2 regions of the Bacillus sp. UNCCL81 genome follow, and region 1 is predicted to be linked to the other one. Evidence: predicted binding sites of a transcription regulator. Region 1 holds the regulator's gene; the other holds the start of a gene.
The links. The regulator Rex, encoded in region 1, represses fermentation and respiration genes when NADH is low (regulators of the CRP and FNR family bind a similar motif). The targets are predictions, from matches to a motif close to TTGTGAAATATTTCACAA.

Region 1 (8,070 bases):
TCGTCTCTATATCAAGCTCAATTTGCGATATATTACTCTCAATTTCCTCTATACGGCGCTGAGTTTGACGGATTTTTTTCTTCAATTCTTTGTCTTGTTGATAATCAGAAACTGGTTGAGAAGTTTGTTTAACTTGTGAGAATGTAGCCTCTTTTTCTGCTTGTTCTTTTTCAAATGCTTCGTTTTTCTTAAATTGGTAATAGTCATAATCACCCAAATAAATTGATAATCCTGCTTTTGCTAGTTCAAAAGTTTTTGTGGATAATCTGTTCATAAAGTAACGATCATGAGAAACAAATAAAATAGTTCCAGGGTAATCTAATAAAGCATTTTCTAATACTTCTTTACTATCTAGATCTAAGTGGTTAGTAGGCTCATCCAGAATTAGGAAATTAGCTTTTTTCATCATAAGCTTAGCCAAAGCTAATCTTGCCTTTTCTCCACCACTTAAAGAAGTAACAATTTTTGTTACATCATCTCCAGAAAATAAAAAATTACCTAATATTGTTCGGATTTCTTGTTCGGCCTTTAATGGATAATCATCCCAAAGTTCATCTAAAACTCTTTTATTAGAAGTTAGTTTTGCTTGCTCTTGATCATAATAACCAACTGAAACATTTGCACCAAAATCAATCGTACCCTGTAATTTTTCTAAATCTCCAATAATTGTTTTAAGTAATGTCGATTTACCAACACCATTTGGACCGACTAATGCGACACTATCGCCTCGATTCAGAACGAATCTCATCGGCTGATCAATTGTTGGGATACGATCATAGCCAATAAATAAATCTTGTACAGACAACACATCATTACCGCTTTGTTTTTCAATTGCAAATGAAAAATTAGCAGAAGACTCGTCTCCAAGTGGCCTGTCTAATCGAACCATTCGATCTAATTGTTTCCTACGACTTTGAGCTCTTTTTGTAGTTGATGCACGTGCAATATTACGCTGCACAAAATCTTCAAGTTTAGAGATTTCCTCTTGTTGCTTTTCGAACTGTTTTAACTCTTGTTCATATTGAGCTGCCTTTAGCTCAAGGTACTTACTATAATTACCAACAAATCGTTGATGCTTATGATTAGATATTTCATAAACAATATTAACAACTTGATCAAGGAAATATCGATCGTGGGAAACGATTAATACTGCACCAGGGTATGACTGTAAGTAGCGCTCTAACCAACTAAGAGTGTCAATATCTAAATGGTTAGTAGGCTCATCCAAAATTAACAAGTCAGGCTTCGTCAACAATAGCTTACCTAATGCCAGTCTTGTTTTTTGTCCACCACTTAACGAAGAAATTTTTGTTTCGTAATCTTCATTACTAAAACCTAAACCACTAATAATTGAACGAATATCTGCTTCAAACTGGTAACCACCGTTTTCTTTGAAAGTATATTGAAGATGATCATATTCATTCATAACCTTGTCATAAACGGCTTGGTTAGAATAGACATCCTCTCTTGTCATTTTAACTTCTAATTTTCTCATATTGTCTTGCATCTCTACTAAATGATTGAAAACAGAATAATATTCTTCCCAAATCGTTTGATTGCTTTGTAAACCAGTGTTTTGGGCTAGGTAGCCTACAGTAACATCTTTAGGTTTATTTATTTCACCGCCATCATAAGATATTTCACCTGCTATGATTTTCAATAATGTAGATTTTCCCGCACCATTTCGACCAACAATGGCAACGCGATCACTCGTTTGAACTTCTAATTTTATATTTGAAAGTATAATGTCACTACCAAAATACTTTGAGACATTATTTACTTGTAAAAGAATCATGGATAACACCTCATTGCAAAATTTTTTATGTATGTAACTGTAGACTGTCAAAATTCTTAAATATAGTGTATATTTTACATTAGAACAAGTACTTTATTACTAAAATAAAGTTAAATTACACACCATAGTAAAAAGAATTACAGTAAGTGGGGGATTAAAAAATGGATTCGGAACAAATTAAAATTCCACAAGCTACTGCTAAACGTCTACCTTTATATTACCGTTTTATAAAGAATTTGTCTTTATCAGGTAAACAAAGAGTTTCTTCAGCAGAGTTAAGTGAAGCAGTAAAGGTAGATTCCGCTACAATCAGAAGAGATTTTTCTTATTTTGGAGCACTTGGTAAAAAAGGTTATGGCTATAACGTAAATTATTTATTAACTTTTTTCTCGAAAGCGCTTAACCAGCATGAAGTTATGAAAGTTGCATTAATTGGTGTTGGTAATTTAGGAACTGCATTCTTACACTATAATTTTATAAAAAATAATAATACAAAAATTGAGATGGCATTTGATATTGATCCAAATAAAATTGGTACTGAAATAGGTGGAGTACCCGTTTATAATCTAGATAATCTAGAGGAAGTTATGAATGAAGATATTCAAATCGTTATTTTAACTGTTCCTGCACCTGTAGCACAATCAATAGCTGATCGATTAAATGGAAAAAATATTAGAGGTATTTTAAATTTCACACCTGCACGAATTAGTGTACCAGAACATATTCGCATTCATCATATAGACTTAGCAGTTGAACTGCAAACATTGGCATATTTTTTACAACAATAAATTTATATTAATACAAAAACCCCCAAAAGAATTGGGGGTTTTTAATGTAAATTGATTTGCTGAAAAACGACAAAAGAGTTCATTAACATATGTGTTAAGATTGGTACCATAATTGAGTTTGTTCGTTTATACAAGTAACAAAATACAAAACCGATTAGAAAGTAAGATAAAAAGAAGGGCAAGTCACCGTGCATAAGCGAAAAGATCGCTGAACTAATTCCAGCAGATATAATAAATGGTAAACGATTATAAAGCCTCTTAAAAATGATTCGACGAAAAATAATCTCTTCTAAAATTGGTGCAACTAGACTTGGGATGATAATAAAAGCCGGATTAAGCTTTGCAATGTTTATGATATTTTGAGTATTTTCTGAGCCCTTATGTAAATGAAACACATAAATTAAAATTAAATTACAAACAATTTGATTTAGCATTGTTATGAAGTAACCTAAAACAACCCAATTTATTATTGTACGATAATTAGTTTTTAAATGCTTTATTCCTTCATAAATGGGCTTATGTAATAAGATAAGGATAATAATTAATCCAGTTACGAAACTAATACAACCCCATAATGCCACTGCTTCAAGAGAAGCCGTTTTCTGATCCACTCCAGCGTATAAGTTACTATTTAATAAATAGGGCACTCCAAATACCGCTGAATATTGAAGAACGACATACGTTAATAAAATCCATAAATCTCTAGTTTTCAATACGATAGCTCCTTTGTGTTGATATTTTTCAGAACCCAAAGGTTTATAACAACACGTACATTATTTTACTCGTTTCTTATGTTTCTTAAAAGAAATTTTCACTTTTTATTTTACTTTTGATTGTAAAGAAAAAAACTTATTAAATTTCGACAAGAAAAGTGCCTGCTTCGGGCTTGCAAAATTTTTTGATATTATTTAAACTAATAATTGTGTTAGCACTCAATATACATGAGTGCTAAAAAATAATGATTTGATTATTGAGGAGGTATTACACATGTTAAAGCCATTAGGTGATCGTGTTGTAATTGAGCTTGTTGAGTCTGAAGAAAAAACTGCTAGTGGTATCGTGTTACCAGGTAGTGCACAAGAAAAGCCACAAGAAGGCAAAGTTGTTGCAGTAGGTACTGGCCGAGTACTTGAAAATGGTGAGCGCGTAGCTTTAGAAGTATCTGTAGGTGACCGCATTATCTTCTCTAAATATTCAGGAACAGAAGTTAAGTACGGTGGTACTGAATACTTAGTACTTCGCGAAAACGATATACTTGCAATCATAGGTTAATAAAATAATAATACTTAAATTAAAAAATATATTTTTTATATTATAAGGAGGTCATTTTCATGGCAAAGGACATTAGATTTGGTGAAGAAGCACGTCGCGCAATGTTACGTGGTGTAGACGCTTTAGCTGATGCTGTAAAAGTAACTTTAGGACCAAAAGGACGTAACGTAGTTCTTGAGAAAAAATTCGGTTCTCCATTAATTACAAATGATGGTGTTACAATCGCAAAAGAAATCGAATTAGAAGATGCATTTGAAAATATGGGTGCAAAATTAGTTGCAGAAGTTGCTAGCAAAACGAATGATGTTGCTGGGGACGGTACAACAACTGCGACAGTTTTAGCTCAAGCTATGATTCGTGAGGGTCTTAAAAACGTAACTGCTGGTGCAAACCCAATGGGTATCCGTAAAGGTATCGAAAAAGCAGTTGCTGTAGCAATCGAAGAATTAAAAACAATCTCAAAACCAATTGAAGGTAAAGAGTCAATCGCACAAGTTGCTGCAATTTCTTCAGCGGATCCAGAAGTTGGACAATTAATTGCTGAAGCAATGGAGCGCGTTGGTAACGATGGAGTTATTACTCTTGAAGAATCAAAAGGTTTCACAACTGAATTAGAAGTAGTTGAAGGTATGCAATTTGACCGTGGATACTCTTCTCCTTACATGGTTACAAATTCAGAGAAAATGGTCGCTGAATTAGAAAATCCATATATTTTAATCACAGATAAAAAAGTAACAAACATTCAAGAAATTTTACCAGTACTTGAGCAAGTTGTTCAACAAGGTAAACCACTATTAATCATTGCTGAGGATGTTGAAGGCGAAGCACAAGCAACAATCATCGTAAATAAATTACGTGGTACGTTCAATGCAGTTACTGTTAAAGCTCCTGGCTTCGGTGACCGTCGTAAGGCAATGTTAGAAGATATCGCGATCTTAACTGGCGGTGAAGTGATTACAGAAGAATTAGGATTAGATCTTAAAACAACTAACATCACTCAATTAGGTCGTGCTTCAAAAGTTGTAGTAACAAAAGAAAACACTACAATCGTTGAAGGTGCTGGTGAAACTGAAGCAATCCAAAGACGTATCGGCGTAATCCGTGCTCAATTAGAAGAAACTACTTCTGAATTTGATCGCGAAAAATTACAAGAGCGTTTAGCTAAATTAGCTGGTGGTGTAGCAGTAATCAAAGTTGGTGCTGCAACTGAAACTGAATTAAAAGAGCGTAAATTACGTATTGAGGATGCATTAAACTCTACACGCGCTGCAGTTGAAGAAGGTATTGTAGCTGGTGGTGGTACTGCATTAATGAGCGTATATAATAAAGTAGCTGCAATCGAAGCAGAAGGTGACGTAGCAACAGGTATCAACATCGTATTACGTGCACTTGAAGCTCCAGTTCGTCAAATCGCTACAAATGCTGGTCTAGAAGGATCAGTAATTATTGAGAAATTAAAAAGTGCGGAAGTTGGCGTTGGTTTCAATGCTGCTAACGGACAATGGGTAAACATGATTGAAGAAGGTATCGTTGACCCAACTAAAGTTACACGTTCTGCACTTCAAAACGCAGCATCTGTTTCAGCTATGTTCTTAACAACTGAAGCAGTAGTAGCTGATATCCCTGAGAAAAATGCTCCAGCAATGCCTGACATGGGCGGCATGGGTATGGGCGGCATGATGTAATAAAGAATAAACCCTTGAGCAATCAAGGGTTTTTTTTGCATATAATTGCAAGACTTTTACAATCGGTGTAGTCGATAATGAGAATAACTAACAGGTATTTGATTGGAGAAATTGAATTAAATAAGACTAAGGCTTTATTGACTAAATATCGTTTAAATATGTATAGTAAATTTGATAAAAGCAGAAAATCTTTGATGCAATATTGCAATTATATCAAATAACTTTTTAAGGATGATTTAGATGAATTTTGGTTTATATAGAGGATGCCTTTTTGGTCTTTTATTTTCTATACCATTTTGGTTGATCATATTATGGCTTATATTTAGATAGAAAAAAATAAACCCCTTCATATAAGTAAAAAGCTACTAATACTTTCTACATTTAAAGGGGGGTAGATCATTACTTTAAAAAAAGTTATTTTTAAACGATAAAATCATGGAAAATTGGTTCAATTAATTCTCCGCTATTTAATTGACCTCTACTTTTTATCACACATCGAACTAACGGTTCTACATAAATATAATTTTTGTCTTCTCCAGTTTTTATATGCTTGGTTAGACTAAAGAAAGCTGTTTTTTGGCCGATATTCATCCCAAACTCTACTATCCCTACATTTACATACTCACCATTTTTTAATTCCGAGATTAATAATCCCATTCCTTGTTTTTTATATCCCGTTATATAGTAGTTACTATATCTCCAGTTAATGATCTTTAACCAATTTAGTGATCGATGTGCTGGTATATAAGTGGAATCTTTTAATTTAGCTACTATACCTTCTAGTCCGAGCGTTTTAATTTGCTCAAAAAACATCTCACCTTCCGACTCGATATAAAAACTTTTTTTAATTGATTCTTGATCTACTATAGTTTCTGAAAGGATTTTTTTTCGATAAGATAAAGGTTCTTTCATTAAGTTTTTATTTTTAAGGCGTAAAATATCAAAAACGATATATGTTAATGGAAATTGTTTGCTTCCTTGTATTATTTTGTATTCTTGAATAAAACTTACTCGATTGGTTGCAGCTTCAAAATCCTCTCTGCCGTCATTATAACAAACTAAAACACCGTCTAAGTAACAATCATCTAATTCGATATTTTCGAGTTCAGGGATTCTCTCTGTAATCTCCGTACCATTTCGATTAAAAAGTTTATTCTTTCCATTTTGCCTTTCAAGCATCATTCGAACACCATTTGATTTCAATTCAAAATAATGTTGATCAGAGTCAAATGGTTTATCAGCATTTTGTAATAGCATTGGTTCAATAAACATTTTTCATTTCGCTATCATGATTGTTGCTTTTCAACATAATCAAGATTCCTTTCTTTTTGATTTGATATATATAAATAACATAAATTTTCTTATTTTCTTTTATAGCAATAATTCATTCTATTTTTAGTCTTCCACTAGTTAATGTACTTTTATTTCTAATGTATTTCAAGTCATAACTCGTCTAATTTCACAATAAGATTAATTATCTTCTAATGAAAAGTGGTGTTATGAAATGGGGAGGAAAAATAATTTCAAAATTACCGAACCGATGTTGAACGAGTACTATGATTTGAGTCAAAAAAAGAAAGATATTGAAAATCAGTTAGAAGAATTACAAAAGATTTTTCATGGATACTTTGATCATCAAGTTGGAATGAATGAAAAAGGTGAACTAATTATTAATAATTTAAAACTTGAACGAATCATAAGAAAAAAAGAGAAATTTAATGAAGATAAGACAATTCATAAATTAGAAGAACTAAACTTGACTGATTTAATACAAATTGTAAGAAAACCAGATGGAGATAAGATCAAGTCTGCTATTAATTTGGGATTGTTAAAAGAGAAGGATTTGGATGGATGTATATCTGTTAATTCTTCACAAGCAATTTATGTTAAACCACTAAAAAAGTAATTAGTATCAAGTATTCCGAGAGAGTATCTAATACTCTCTTTTTTTATGTAACGAATTTTATCTTTTAGAATACTGTATTAATATACATGTCCAAGTATTCGGATGGAAATTGTTTGGACATGCCAATATTGAAAAGGAGTGCTAATTTTGGCAACTTGGAGAAATGATTATATTTCGATGAACAAGTATACGAGGCCGTCAATAAAATTGAAAGAAGTTAGAAAAATTGTGCTGCATTGGACAGCCAATCCGGGGGCAAGTGCACAAAGTCACCAAAGGTATTTTAACGGTATAGCGATTAAAAATAAAACATATGCATCTGCTCATATTTTTGTTGATTCGAAAGAGGCAATCTGTATTATTCCGCTTGATGAAGTAGCTTATCATGCAAATGATCATTATGAAAGAAATAGTAATGGTGGTGTATTTAGAGGGGTTGATGCACTAGCTCCGAACGCAAATAAGCTTTCAATTGGAGTTGAAATGTGTGTCGAAAAGGATGGTACTATTTCACAATACACATTAACACGTACGATCAGAGTAATTGCTGAATTATGTAAGATGTTTAAATTAAATGCAAATGACATTGTAAGACATTATGACATAACACATAAGCCATGTCCA
Region 2 (8,070 bases), on a different contig from region 1:
GGTTATACTAATTTTAATGGCATAGGCAAATAATTTTATTCAAAAAGGCTTTCTTAGGAAGCCTTTTTTGTTTTTCTAGAATAATTTTATAACGAGTAATGCTCCGTATAACTATCTTGCAAAATTTACAATATCTTATTTAAATTTCACTTGATTCAATAATATAAACCGAAGACGGTCTAACATAATATTCCTTACTAAGTTTTTCTTTTATTCGATGCATTTCATCTTCAATTTTTTCTCCTCGAACAAAAGATCCCCCTTCGATTCCATTCTGATCATCTAGTAAAACATACCAAGAAAATCGAAACTCCTTCATAAAAATTCACCCTTTTAAAATAAGAAACTATAAATAACTATTTTTCATTATATTCACTAACCTCAAATTTATTTTAGTCAATCGTCTAAATAATCATAAAAAGCTTCTAAAATAAACTGTCCTTTAAATGTTAGACGCCTACTAACATTTAAAGGACAGTTCAAAGTAATTAGTCTTATTAACAAGTTTGCAATTCTTTCTTTTGAGTTAATAGTTGATAAGCCTGATTAACACTTTCATTTGATGGTGGTTGAATATCTTTTAAGGGATATTTTAATCCTAATGCTTCCCATTTATAGACTCCTAATTGATGATATGGTAAAATTTCTACTTTTTCCACGTTACTTAAAGTCTTTATAAAGCCACCTAGTTTTATTAGATCAACTTCAGAGTCGGTGATTCCAGGAACTAATACATGTCTAATCCAAACCGGGATATTTCTATTGTCCAAGTATTTAGCAAAGCATTTAATCTGCTCATTTGATTTTCCCGTAAGTTTTATATGTTTTTTTCCATCAAAATGCTTTAAATCTAATAAAACTAAATCAGTGTATTCTAATACTTCGTCTAATTTTAATAGAAAGTTTGGATCAGTACTGAAACATCCACCAGATGTATCAATCGTTGTATGAATCCCATTTTTTCTACAAGATTTAAACAGTTCTAATAGAAAGTCTAATTGTAATAATGGTTCTCCACCACTAACCGTAACCCCACCTCCAGATGATCTCATAAATGGGATATAGGTCTTGATATCCTTTATTACTTGATCAACTGACATTTCTTTACCTGCTCCAATTTTCCACGTATCTGCGTTATGACAATATTGACATCTTAATAAACATCCTTGAGTAAAGATTACATATCTAAGACCTGGTCCATCGACAGTTCCACAAGTTTCTATTGAATGTATATTTCCTGAAACCATTGTCATTCTCCTCTGAACTAATTTTTTCCTTACTTACCAAAAAACATTAAAGCCTAGAGAAGTATGTCCCCCACTAGGCTTTAAACACAGTGATTTTTACATAGAACCGTGGAAAGTTCTATTTATTACGTCAATTTGTTGTTCCCTAGTTAGTTTTATGAAGTTAACTGCATAACCTGAGACTCTTATCGTTAATTGCGGATATTCTTCAGGATGTTCCATCGCATCCATTAATGTTTCTCGATTGAACACATTTACGTTTAAGTGATGGCCACCTTTTTCCGTATATCCATCTAACATTGCTACTAAGTTTAATATTTGTGTACTCTCGTCCTTACCTAAAGCTTTTGGAACGATTGAAAAAGTATTTGAAATTCCATCTTGTGCATCCTCGTAAGGTAATTTCGCTACAGAACTTAATGATGCTAGCGCTCCATTTGTATCTCGTCCATGTAACGGATTGGCACCTGGAGCAAATGGTTCACCTGCTTTTCTTCCGTCTGGTGTATTACCCGTCTTTTTACCATAAACAACATTAGACGTAATCGTTAACACTGATGTTGTATGAATTGAATTACGATATGTTTTATGCTTTCTTACTTTTGCCATAAAGCTTTCAACAAGTTCTACAGCAATATCATCTACAAGATCATTGTTGTTCCCGTATTTTGGATACTCTCCCTCAATTTCAAAATCAACAACGATTCCATTCTCATCGCGAATTGTTTTAACATTTGCATGCTTGATAGCTGATAATGAATCAGCACAAACTGATAATCCTGCAATACCTGTTGCCATTGTACGTTTTATATTTGCATCATGTAACGCCATTTCAATTCGTTCATAGCTATATTTATCATGCATAAAGTGGATACAATTTAATGTGTTAACATATAAGCCTGCTAACCAATCTAATAAAACGTCGAACTTAATTTTTACTTCTTCATAGTCAAGATACTCAGATGTAATTGGAGCATACATAGGTGCTACCTGAGCTTTTGACTTTTCATCTTTACCACCATTAATCGCATATAACAATGCTTTAGCAAGATTTGCACGTGCACCAAAGAATTGCATTTGCTTACCGATTGTCATAGCGGAAACGCAACATGCAATGCCATAATCATCACCATATTCCGGACGCATGATATCATCATTTTCATATTGAATTGAGCTAGTTTTAATTGACATTTTTGCGCAATATTGTTTAAATCCGACTGGTAGTTTTGATGACCAAAGGACAGTTAAGTTAGGTTCTGGAGCTGGTCCTAGGTTATCTAAAGTATTTAAAAAACGGAATGAGTTCTTTGTTACAAGTGGACGACCATCTATTCCTATTCCACCGATTGACTCTGTTACCCAAGTAGGATCGCCAGAAAATAATTCATTATAATCAGGCGTACGAGCAAACTTGACTAATCTCAGTTTCATTACAAAATGATCGACTAATTCTTGTGCGTCTTGTTCAGTTAAAGTACATTCTTCAAGATCTCTTTCTATATAAATATCCAAAAATGTTGAAACTCGCCCTAAGCTCATAGCTGCTCCATTTTGTTCTTTTATTGCTGCTAAATAGCCAAAATATAACCATTGGAAAGCTTCTTTTGCGTTTGTCGCAGGTCTAGCAATATCAAACCCATGTTTTGTTGCCATTTGTTTTAATTCATTTAATGCACGGATTTGTTCATTTAGTTCTTCACGATCCCTTATTACTTCTTCTGACATAACACTTGTTGTTTTATTTAAAGTATCAATTTTATCGTTGATCAGTCGATCTACACCATATAACGCTACCCTTCTATAGTCACCAATAATTCTTCCACGACCGTAAGCATCAGGTAGACCAGTAATCACACCCGAACGTCTTGCTGCTTTCATTTCTGATGTATAGGCATCAAATACGCCTTGATTATGTGTTTTTCGATATTCTGTAAATATTTTACTTATTTCATCATCAACCTTATATCCATAAGACTCGCATGATGCTTCAGCCATTCGAATTCCACCAAATGGTTGTAATGATCTTTTAAACGGTTTATCTGTTTGGAATCCAACAATTTGCTCTAATTCTTTCTCTAAGTATCCTGGTTCGTGTGAAGTAATCGTAGATACAATTTTCGTATCCATATCTAAAACTCCGCCATTTTCGCGTTCTTCTTTAGATAATTTAAGTACTAGATCCCATAGTTTGTTAGTTGCATCTGTTGGGCCTAAAAGAAAAGAGTCATCCCCAACATAAGATTTAACATTTTTTTGAATAAAGTCCCTTACATCAATCGTTTGTTCCCATCGTCCAGTTTCAAATTGTCTCCATTGTTCCATCGTATTACTCCTCCTCTTCTGCATATAATACAGAAAGTTAATTAAGTATATAACAGATTACATATCTAATTTAACATACGATGAACCGAAACAATCCTTTGTATTATGAACATATTGTGAAACATTGAACAAAGTGGTTAAAAAGTTAACTCATATAAACACTTAATTCTTTCCACTAAATTACAGTTGCTTCATATATATAGTAATTCACTCTGAAAACTTTCCTGTTAAACGACAAACTGTTATACTCAAAAGATAGTAACTGTATTAGCAAAATCTTAAAAATATGTGGACAAGACATTCACAATTCAAATATGCGATAATACTATGGTTAATACACAAATGAATAGTCCAATTGAACAATGTTTATATAAAGGAGTAATTTATGAATACAAAACTAAATCTTTCTAGTTCGATTAATGAAAAATTAAATTTAATATATAATGAACAAATTCAAAAAGTTCTAAAAGAAGAGCAATTATTAATCGGAACAAAACAATATGTTTCTCAAGATAAAACGATTTTAGAAGATGCTATTACTGCCCTTCTACTTGGTAAAAATATATTATTAAAAGGTCCAACAGGAAGTGGTAAAACGGTTTTAGCAGAGACTCTTTCAAAATTGCTTTATCAACCGATGCACAGCATAAACTGTTCAGTCGATTTAGATTTAGAAGGTATAGTTGGATACAACACAATTGCCTCTAATACGAACGGATCTGAAGTAGTATTCATCGATGGACCTTTAATGAAAGCAATGAAAAAAGGTCATATTTTATATATTGATGAAATTAACATGGCTAAACCAGAAACATTACCATTACTACATGGTGCACTTGATTATCGAAAAATGATTACAAATCCATTTACTCAAGAAGTAGTAAAAGGTGACGAAAACTTTAGAGTAATCGCCGCAATAAATGAAGGATATGTAGGAACAAGCGAATTAAATGAAGCTTTAAAAAATCGCTTCATTATCATAGATGTTCCATATATTAATGGGGAATCATTACTTCAGTTATTAAAAGATGAATCTGAGCTAAAAGATGAAGAACTACTGAAGAAATTCACAAACTTTTCAAGTGATTTAATTCCATTAGCAAGTGAAGGCAGAATTAGTGAAGATGCAGCAAGTATTCGCGGTGTTCTTGACGCATGTGATTTATCTGTTCATATACCAGTGCTTCGAGCAATTGAACGCACAATTATCGCTAAATTAAGTGATGACATTGAGCGCGAGACTGTTAGAGAACTAGCTGAAAGTTATTTTCTTTCTTGAAATGAGTGATGATTAACATATGAAACAAATCATTTTTAACAATAAAAAAATCGACGCTTCTACTTTTCTTCAAATGGAAAATTTATCAATTTCTCTTTCGAAAGATCGTAGTTCATTTTTAGAATTTGATTTTCAGGCGTATTACGACGATGAAGAACAAAAATTTACTGTAAGTCATTTTTGGGATACACAAGAGCATAATACACAGTTACAAGGTTTGAAATCAGATGTTTACTTAAAAGCTTTAGGTAATAAACATTACTCAGATTTTAGTGAATTCAAAGATACATTAAAGGAATTACAAGAAACTCATTTAAAAAGTTTTTTCACACAATTGTTTGTCCTTCTTGAGGATATCCGACTTGAAGAGTTGATTATTCATCAAAGACCAGGTACAAGACAATTATTTTCTACGAGAAAAAAAATATATAGACATTATTTTCAATCACAATTCAAAGCAAATGAAATGCGTAATTTCCATTTAGATCAGTTGTTTTGTTTAATTTATCTTTCACTTACTTCTACTCAATTAACTTATCAAACGAATGAACAACTAGAGGATATTTTACCCATCCTCTTCCAAGTGTTTGAAGCGAAGAAAACAAGTGATATTTCTTCTATTGTATTTAGAGTGAAGCAGAGATTACTCTCACAATATAAGGAAGATATGATTCACACATATTTTGGCTATTTACCGTTAAATAAAATTAACGAATTAGCTTCATGTAATAGTAAGGTAAAAGAGCTTCAAAATGACGACCAACAAGAGGGTCTTGATGAAAGAAATAGCGAAGATGAAAGATTATCAACCTGGCATAGAGAAAGTAAAAATAATGAAACAGATGATAATTTTTTACGATTTGAAGTTGAAAGTGGTACAAAAACTTCTATTAAAGCAAATTTTGCACGAGAAGAAGAGGCCGGCGATCAGGCAATTGCAAATGCATTTGGTTCCTCTAAACAAGGAGAGAATAAAAAGTCAAAACAAACTGATTCATATGAGGCTACGAATTCATCCTCTGCGCAGCAAAATCCTTTTGGTAAATACAATAGTAATGTTTCTATTAAATATAAAGAAGCAATTGGGCAAACAGTTACTGAAAAGAAACAGTATTCTACATTGTCTTCAATGGTATCTAAAGATGTTAAAGAACTAAGAAAAACGATTGAAAAATCATTAGAAAATAAACAAAATGCACCTACTGATAAATACTATGGTAGGTTAAATAAAAAATGGATTCGACTTTTCACAGATGAAAATCCTAAAATGTTTTATAAAAAACAAACTGAATCGAAAGAATTAGATGCTGTATTTTACTTACTAGTAGATTGCTCGGGATCGATGTTTAATAAAATGGATGAAGTGAAAAAAAGCGTCATTTTATTCCATGAAACATTAAAACAATTAAAAATCTCTCATAGCATTAGCGGCTTTTGGGAGGATGCTTCAAATGCTACAAAAGAAAACAAACCAAATATTTTACATCAAGTCATTCCGTTTTCAAGCTCTTTATCACCTTCTGTAGGTCCAAATATCATGCAGCTTCAAGAAGAAGAGGACAATCGTGACGGCTTAATGATTCGAATTGTTTCAGAAGAACTAGCTAAACGTTCGGAAAAGCATAAGTTTTTACTCGTATTTACAGACGGCGAACCTTCAGCATTAGATTATTTCCAAGATGGGATTATCGATACGCATGAAGCAGTTAAACAAGCTAGAAAACTTGGAATTGAGGTAATCGGTACATTCATTGAGGAAGAAGAACATCAAGAAGAAACTTCACAATTAATGAAAAATATTTATCAGCACCATTACTTAATCGCTTCAAATGCAGAAGATTTAAGACTACAATTAAAACCAATGTTAAAAAAGTTATTATTAAGAAGCATAGAATAAGATAGTTGTCCATAAGATGAAAAGAAATAGGTTTACTAGTAACCTATTTCTTTTTATTTTATAAGAAGTTAGAATATTTTGTCGAACAGATTTACATAATGAAATCGTATTTCCTATTGATTTTTAAAATTAAACGGAGTACGATAAATTTTGACGACTTTAAAGAGATGCATATTTAAAGAAAAGCTAGTGAATGACCGCTAGTTTGTTTTGTATTTAAGGGGGATTAGGACTATGCCTACTTCAATTAAAGCAACATTTTCACGTGTACGTTTCGTATTACTAGTTGCGTTAGTAGTTTGGCTAAAAACGTATATTGTTACTCTGTTTGGATTCGATTTAAAAATTGATACCGTCTTTCAAAATGTAATATTATTTATTAGCCCTTTGGCATCCTCATTATTCCTTGTAGGGATCGCACTTTTTTTCAAAGGGAAAAAACGTAATACGATCGCGCTTTTGATTAATTTCATTTTAACCTTGCTATTATGTGGAAACGTTTTATTTTACGGATTCTTTAACGACTTCATAACATTACCAGTGCTGTTCCAAACTAGTAATATGGGTGATTTAGGATCAAGCGTAAAAGAACTAGCAAGCTTTAAAATTCTTTTTATGTTTATTGATATTCTTATCCTATATTTAATCTCAAAGAAATTTCCTAAATTTTCAAACACTGGTCGAGTACCTTCATTTATGAAGTCAACTTACTATTTAATTACGATTGCAATTGCAGTTTTAAACTTAGGTTTAGCTGAAATGGAAAGACCCGAATTACTTACTCGTTCGTTTGATCGTGAAATGCTTGTAAAAAATCTTGGATTATATGTGTACCAAGGTTATGATTTATCACTTCAAACAAAGACTTCAACACAAAAGGCCTTTGCGGATAGCAGTAAATTAACTGAAATTGAAAACTATGTAAATAGTAACGGCGCAAAAGCAAATGCCAAGCTTTTCGGTAAATATAAAGGAAAAAATGTTATTGTTATTTCTTTAGAATCAATGCAAAATTTCACAATTGGCGCAAAGGTTAATGGGAAAGAAATAACTCCATTTTTAAATAAATACATTAAAGAAAGTTATTATTTTGACCACTTCTATCACCAAACCGGCCAAGGAAAAACATCTGATGCGGAGTTCATTATTGATAACTCTTTATATCCATTAGACCGCGGTGCTGTCTATTTTACACATGCAAATAACGAATATATGGCTACACCTGAAATTTTAAAAGATCAAGGATATTATTCAGCTGTATTCCATGCAAATAATAAAAGCTTTTGGAATCGAAATGTAATGTACCCTTCTTTAGGTTACGATCG

Region 2: the regulator Rex is predicted to act here: its motif matches at 3,684-3,701, upstream of pflB (formate C-acetyltransferase).

Annotation. Positions count from the first base shown of each region.
Region 1 is NZ_FOMF01000023.1:10,550-18,619, reverse strand. Features, by position in the region: gene BM319_RS23920 (ABC-F family ATP-binding cassette domain-containing protein) at 1-1,795, opposite strand, end outside; gene BM319_RS23915 (redox-sensing transcriptional repressor Rex) at 1,957-2,583, shown strand; gene BM319_RS23910 (CPBP family intramembrane glutamic endopeptidase) at 2,625-3,296, opposite strand; gene groES (co-chaperone GroES) at 3,571-3,855, shown strand; gene groL (chaperonin GroEL) at 3,915-5,540, shown strand; gene BM319_RS23895 (ATP-dependent DNA ligase) at 5,961-6,812, opposite strand; gene BM319_RS23890 (hypothetical protein) at 7,045-7,446, shown strand; gene BM319_RS23885 (peptidoglycan recognition protein family protein) at 7,594-8,070, shown strand, end outside.
Region 2 is NZ_FOMF01000005.1:409,246-417,315, reverse strand. Features, by position in the region: gene BM319_RS13760 (YfhE family protein) at 1-33, shown strand, start outside; gene BM319_RS13755 (hypothetical protein) at 140-319, opposite strand; gene pflA (pyruvate formate-lyase-activating protein) at 498-1,247, opposite strand; gene pflB (formate C-acetyltransferase) at 1,344-3,569, opposite strand; gene BM319_RS13740 (ATP-binding protein) at 3,955-4,848, shown strand; gene BM319_RS13735 (vWA domain-containing protein) at 4,868-6,745, shown strand; gene BM319_RS13730 (LTA synthase family protein) at 6,980-8,070, shown strand, end outside.